3 regions of the Halobacillus shinanisalinarum genome follow, and region 2 is predicted to be linked to each of the others. Evidence: riboswitches for the same ligand, from Rfam matches in the RefSeq annotation. Region 2 holds a riboswitch; each other region holds the start of a gene.
The links. Region 2 has a riboswitch for S-adenosylmethionine ahead of MUO14_RS17605 (sodium:solute symporter family protein). Riboswitches for the same ligand answer to the same signal wherever they lie in the genome.
Positions count from the first base shown of each region.

Region 1: another riboswitch for S-adenosylmethionine. It lies ahead of MUO14_RS19415 (sulfite oxidase-like oxidoreductase); the one in region 2 lies ahead of MUO14_RS17605 (sodium:solute symporter family protein).
Region 3: another riboswitch for S-adenosylmethionine. It lies ahead of metX (homoserine O-acetyltransferase MetX); the one in region 2 lies ahead of MUO14_RS17605 (sodium:solute symporter family protein).

Region 1 covers NZ_CP095074.1:3,931,628-3,933,894, reverse strand. The annotation lists gene MUO14_RS19420 (acetyl-CoA C-acyltransferase) at 1-599, opposite strand, end outside; gene MUO14_RS19415 (sulfite oxidase-like oxidoreductase) at 612-1,277, opposite strand; SAM riboswitch class I at 1,350-1,456, opposite strand; gene argH (argininosuccinate lyase) at 1,546-2,267, opposite strand, start outside.
Region 2 covers NZ_CP095074.1:3,558,366-3,560,632, reverse strand. The annotation lists gene MUO14_RS17605 (sodium:solute symporter family protein) at 1-1,004, opposite strand, end outside; SAM riboswitch class I at 1,220-1,328, opposite strand; SAM riboswitch class I at 1,703-1,807, shown strand; gene MUO14_RS17600 (LLM class flavin-dependent oxidoreductase) at 1,921-2,267, shown strand, end outside.
Region 3 covers NZ_CP095074.1:2,009,047-2,011,313, forward strand. The annotation lists gene MUO14_RS09930 (NAD(P)/FAD-dependent oxidoreductase) at 1-383, opposite strand, end outside; gene MUO14_RS09935 (DUF2188 domain-containing protein) at 577-777, opposite strand; SAM riboswitch class I at 931-1,044, shown strand; gene metX (homoserine O-acetyltransferase MetX) at 1,125-2,192, shown strand; gene MUO14_RS09945 (homoserine dehydrogenase) at 2,189-2,267, shown strand, end outside.

The DNA of each region.
Region 1 (2,267 bases), 370 kb from region 2:
TGCACTGGTACAATCTCATCATTGAACAACCCTTGTTCCTGCGCACGAGCTGCTTTCAACTGAGAATCTAAAGCATATTGATCTTGCTCTTCCCGCTTGATGTTCCGCTCCTCGTTTTGAATGTCTGTCAATCCCCCCATTGATGAATCGGTTAGCGAACACCAGAGGCCATCGTTAATCAGCGTATCTGTAAACTCGACAGGCCCTGTTGCTAAACCGTTACGAAGGGTGGCAACGTGAGGCGCATTTGTCATTGAGTCAAACCCACCGACTATATAAAGCTGACCTTCCTCAAGCTTGATGCGTCTCGCTGCATCTGCCACCGAAGCGACCCCCGCCAAACAGACATTATTTATGGTTATCGCCGGAACAGCCCATGAGACACCAGCACCTGCAGCAACCGCTCTGGCCGGGTTCTGTCCCTGTCCTGCCTGTAGGACCTGGGCAAGGATGACACCATCGGCATTCAAGGCTTCAGGCACGCGTTCCATCAATGCTCTGGTTGCTTGAACACCAAGATCCTTGGCCCCTAACTTGGATAAACCACCTTTCCATTTACCAAAAGGTGTACGTACACCATCTAAGATTACAACACTCATTCTTCTACCTCCTCAATAATCAAAGTCCTTTTCCTTCCATTTATCCTCTTCCATCACATCACCTTCATCAGAAAAGCGCTGCTCTTTAAACGGATCTGCCTCATTGTGAAAACCATTTTGCTCCCAGAAACCTGGTGCATCCGACTTCCTAAACTCAAAGCCCCTAATCCACTTCACACTCTTCCAAAAGTACAAATGAGGAATTACCAGTCGAAATGGATAGCCGTGCTTTTCCGTCAATGGCTTGCCATTATAAGAATGAGCAAGGATGACACCTTTGGCTAACAAGTCCTTAAGCGGAATATTAGCTGTATAATCATAATCCCCATGCACCATAACGTACTGAATGTCATCTGGTATCTCGAAATCCTCAAGCAAGTCCTGCAACAAGACCCCTTCAAAACCATTATCAAACTTCGACCATCTTGTAACACAATGAACATCACAGATAACCTTTGACTGCGGCAGCGCCATCAAATCATTGTATGAAAACATAACCGTGTCCCCAATACCCCCAGTCATTTGAAAATCCCACTGGTCAAGGTCATAGGACGGAACTTCACCTACCGTTAAAATCGGAAATTTTTCTGTTAACACCTGCCCAGGAGGCAGCCGTCCGCCAAACCGTTCTGTCACCTGTGGACCCTTGGAACGCTTGAGCCGCTCCGCCTTATTCATCCCACATCACCCGTTCCTTGAATAATAAAAAGCCCCTTTCAAAATGAAAGAGGCAGAAGATTTTGCTTCAACCTCTCATCTTCCGAACATAAAATGTGTTCGTTGGAAGTAGCACCGTGTCTATAGACCGGTTGCCGGGCGTCAAAGGGCCAAATCCCTCAGCCTGCTCTAGATAAGAGTAAGTTAACGTTATTAAGTTACTTGCCATGTTACAAATAAACCATACTAAAGTCAATAATATTTAGAAAATTCCATGAAATGAATCGCATTATTTAAGATGTTGTTTTGCTAACTCAAGCTGCTGTGCCACCTGCTCAAAACCAGTGCCGCCTTCACTATTTCGGGCAGCCACTACCTGCTCAGGCGCTAATTTTTCAAAAATATCCGCTTCAAACAGCTCAGAAAATTCCTTATACTCATCAAGTGTCAGATCAAGCAGGTAGGTCTGCTGCTCAATCGCATACAGCACAATCTTGCCGATCACCTCATGCGCCTGACGAAACGGCAGACCTTTCACAGCCAAATAATCCGCAATATCGGTTGCATTCGAATAATCCTCATTTACCGCCTGACGCATATTCGACCCCTTCACTTCCATCGAAGCCAGCATCGGAGCCAGCAGCGATAGCGCCCCATCCAGCGTCTCCACCGTATCGAACATCCCTTCCTTGTCCTCCTGCATATCCTTATTGTACGCAAGCGGTAGACCCTTCAGAAGGGTCAGCAGCCCCATCAAGTTGCCGTAAATCCTTCCTGTTTTGCCACGAAGCAACTCAGGCACATCCGGATTCTTTTTCTGCGGCATAATGCTCGAACCCGTACAAAACGCATCATCGAGCTCAACGAAATCAAATTCCTGACTGCTCCAAAGAATCAATTCATCTGACAGTCTTGAAATATGTGTAATTAAAATGGAAGCGATCGACAAAAATTCCAGGATGAAATCTCGATCACTGACGGCGTCCAATGAGTTTGGATAAACGTTATCAA
Region 2 (2,267 bases):
ATAATTCCAACGATAATAATCGCAGCAATGATCGGCGGAAAGGCTTCTAATATATAGACGGGAATGGCCGAGTCCGCACTACTAAGCGATGGAGCCAGCACTCTAGCTGCCAGACCACCCAATACCATTAACACAGTAATGAAGAACATGCCGAGACCCGCTGACATCGTAAATGGCCGGAGCTGCTCCTCGGTTTCCAGTGATAACACTTTATTAAGCAGGTGTGGCATAACAACAAAACTGATATGTAAAAATTGCACGGACAAAATGGCCAGGACACTATTGTAAGGTCCATTTAGTGGTGCGACCAACTCCGGATCAATCGCCTCCAGTTTACTAGAAAGTTCCCCGAATACATTCAGCCCCCCACCTATGGTCCAGAATAACGACACAAAGATCAGAATGGAAGTAATAACCATCAGAGTTCCTTGAATGCCATCCGTAACAATTTGCGCGAAGGCACCTCCAAGTCCGATATAAAGAATCGTAATGGTCACACCAATCAGAATGCCCCAGAAATAAGGAATGCCGATAACGGATTCAAAAATCGTGGCTAACCCGACATTTTGACCGACAATATAGTACACATTAAACAGCACCAAACAAGTGACTAGTACTTGCAAAGTTTTGCTGTTATATCTTCTCCCCAGCCATTCAGGAAGTGTGGAAACCCCGCCGAACTTCTTGCCATATTTCCAAAACTTCTTAGCAAACAACAGCAGGGCGATCCAGCCAGCCCCAAAGCCACCCAGCGTGTACCATAGTACGGAGACTCCATGCTCATAAGCTAATCCAGGCACACCGATAAACAAGTTGGCACTGGCGAAGCTTGCTGCATAGCTAGCCCCTACCAGCCATGGACTTACTTTCCCTCTTGCCGTTGCAAAACCGTTCATCGATTTACTATGCTGGTTCCCCTTTTTTCCAATCCACGTCACAAAAACAAAGTACAGAGCTAACAGGCTGACTAGTGTCCATAATAGTGGTCCCGTAACGAGTTGCATTAGTTGCGCCCCCCTTGGGTAGATTTTCCATAGCTATGATTCCAAATGAGTAAACCAATTCCCCAGAAAACAGCTAATGCGATCCAATAGATTGTAAACATATGCCTCTCTCCTTTTCTCTAATAATAAAAATTCTTCTGTACCGCAACATCTTACAGGACCATATAAAAAAGCCCCTTTCAAAAGAAAGAGGCTGAAATATGTACTGCTTCAACCTCTTATCTTCCAGACATCAATCTGTCTGTTGGAAGTAGCACCGTTCCCCTTGTAGGGTGGTTGCCGGGCGTCATAGGGCCAAATCCCTCAGCCAACTCTTGATAAGAGCGAATTCGTTATAAAATTAGTTCAAATAATCTGATAAAAAGCATCATAGCAGAGGTAGGAATTCCCTGTCAACACTAACATTAGCTTCAAATTCCGAATCCGCAGTTGACATACACTTCGCTTTCCATGGGCGGCCAGCGAGCCTCCTCGAACGTCACTACGTTCCGTTCTGCGGGGTCTCCCTTTGGACGCTGTTCCCATAGGAGTCTTCGTGTATGTCAACTACTAATATGAAATACCATTTTTAACTTAAATGATTAGAATTCTCTTAACCTGCACCACCGCAGGGTAAATTGCAGAATATTTTCAAAGTAGTGATTGACACCTTTTCGGATATGCTGTATATTTTTCATCAACTTAATATTTAATGATATTTCTTATCCCGAGAGGTGGAGGGACTGGCCCTTTGAAACCTCGGCAACAGACTGCATCAAGTACTGTGCCAATTCCAGCAGGCGGGAACGCTTGAAAGATAAGGAAGAGCTCTCATACATGTACGGTTATCAGCCTCTTCTTTTTCTTTTAAAAGAAGGGGCTTTTTCATGTAACTGAAGCTTATTTACATAAAGTGAGAACTTAAGGAGGAATCACAATGAGGAAACAAATGATCTTAAATGCTTTTGAAATGAACAGCGCGATGCACAATTCTCACGGACTATGGAAGCATCCGAGAAATGAGCGTCACCGCCGCTATAAAGACTTAGATTATTGGATGGACTTAGCGAGATTACTAGAAAGAGGCAAATTTGATGCCGTCTTCCTTGCTGATGTGCTAGGAATCTACGATGTTTATAAAAAAAGTAAAGACCCATCAATTCGTGATGGATTGCAAGTGCCATTAAATGATCCCGCCCTTGTGATCCCGGCGATGGCCAGTGTGACCAAGCATCTATCGTTTGCGATGACGGTGAGCACCACTTATGAAGCTCCATTCGGAAA
Region 3 (2,267 bases), 1.5 Mb from region 2:
TTATCATAAAGCAGCCTCCTCACAGACCATTGTGCTAGCAACTCAACACCATCATAACTGCAGGCTTTCGACAGAAGAATGTGATCTAAATAACTGCGTCTCGGAATAAGTGTGTAGGAATCTCTCGGGCCCTCTACAAAACTATCACCAATATAGGTACGCATTCTATTAATTTTTCGTAAGCCCTTCGCTTCAACCTCTTCCAGCACACCCAGTTTCCCTAAATAATTCACATGTGACATATGGTGTGTAGATAACGTATCACTCGGAAAAGAAGCCTTATCAATCAGCAGCACCCGCTTCCCTTTTTTTCCAAGTAAGATCGCCAGGCTCGCCCCTGCCACTCTTGCCCCTATAATCACAACACCCACATGTTTTTCCATCTCCCCGCACATCCTTCGCTCCCTATTTTCTTTAGCGTAACGTTTTTTCACAAAAACAGCTAGTTAGGAGTTTGAAAGGTGGACCGCAGCGAATTAATTGCACGAAATTCCCTTTTATTGCACATAAAACAGCATAATTGCATATTTCAACTTCCTGCAGTAAAAAAGACTCCCTTCGCGGGAGCCTTTTCCTCTATTCAAACTTCTTTTCTTGTTCTACATTATGATTTTGATCCATGATAAGCACTCGGCTCGGCTTATCGTTCTCCGCTAATTCAGTTGCTTTCTCGACCGCTGTATCCCGTTCATCATATAAATCGGTTGGTGCGACATCTTCAATTTTTACTAACCAACCTGTAACATCCTTATTTGGTACAACACTATATTCCTTCATCTAAATCTCTCCTCTATTTATCGTCTACAATCAGTCTTCCCACCACAAAACCTCCTCAAACGTTCTGATTCATTTTCAAAAATAGTTTGACAATACTACATTCTCCTTTTATAATTCGAAACATACATTTAAAAAAGTAAGTGAACTGAATATCTCTTATCGAGAGTGGCAGAGGGACTAGGCCCTGTGACGCCCGGCAACCTTCAAGTAATCGGCTTGAAAAGGTGCTAATTCCTACAGATCGAAGCTAGATCTGACAGATAAGAGGAGGAATCGATACATACGCCCTCTTCTTACTAAAGAAGAGGGTTTTTTATATGGAAATCATTACGAAGGAGGGATGAAGCATGTCATTGCAAAACCCTACTGAACAGCAACAGACAACAGAAAAAGTTTCGATTGGAGACTTTACATTTGAATCTGGTGAAACGCTTCCTCAGGTGGAGCTGGCTTTTGAGCATTATGGGTCAACGAACGCCCCCGTCATTCTTCTTTGCCATGCCTTAACTGGAAATCAGTACGCCATTGGTTCTAAAGAAAGCCCTGGCTGGTGGGCAGGTCTTGTCGGGGAGCAATGTCCGATTGATACTACCCAGTTTCAAGTGATCACGTTTAACGTACTTGGAGGATGCCATGGCTCAACTGGCCCTGCAAGTATAAACCCTGAGACTGGTGAGTTGTACCGTCAGGATTTTCCAAACGTAACAATCCGCGATATGGTTCGTTCCCAATATAAAGCACTTGAAAAGTTGGGAATTACCAAACTTCATGCTGTGGCGGGCGGTTCGCTTGGGGGCATGCAAACACTTGAATGGGGAATGCTTTATCCGGACTTTATGAAACAACTCTATGTTTTAGCTGCCACTCCCTATTTAAGTGATTACGGGATTGCCTTTAACCATATTGGGGCAAGGGCTATTCAGGATGATCCGGCTTATAATGAGGGGGACTACAGGTCTAATGACGAGTTGCACGGTTTTGAGATTGCCCGAATGACCGGTATGGTTACGTACAGAAGCGGTCCTCTTTTTCATAAAAGGTTTGCACGGGAGCAAGGGGATGCTCTTTATTCGATCCAGTCCTATTTAAATTATCAAGGTGAAAAAATAAAGCAGCGTTTTGATGCGAATAGCTATCTCTATTTATTAGAAGCCATGAACAACCATGATATTAGAAGACGACGCGGTACCTTACAGGAAACAGCTGAGAATTATAAACCGCACCTATACACCGTAAGCTTTGAACACGACCTTCTCTATCCAAAAGAATTGATTCAGCCCTTTAGTGAGTATGCCCCTCAAGGTGAGCATTATCATGTGCAAACGGACTATGGACACGACGGGTTTCTCGTGGAATTTGGAGAATGGGGGTCGTGGCTTGGCGATAAATTGAACGAGGGAGTGAATGAAGCTTGACAACCAAAGTAGCGATTCTAGGATTTGGAACAGTCGGACAGGGCGTTTATCAAATTCTGCAGAACAAACAGAAAC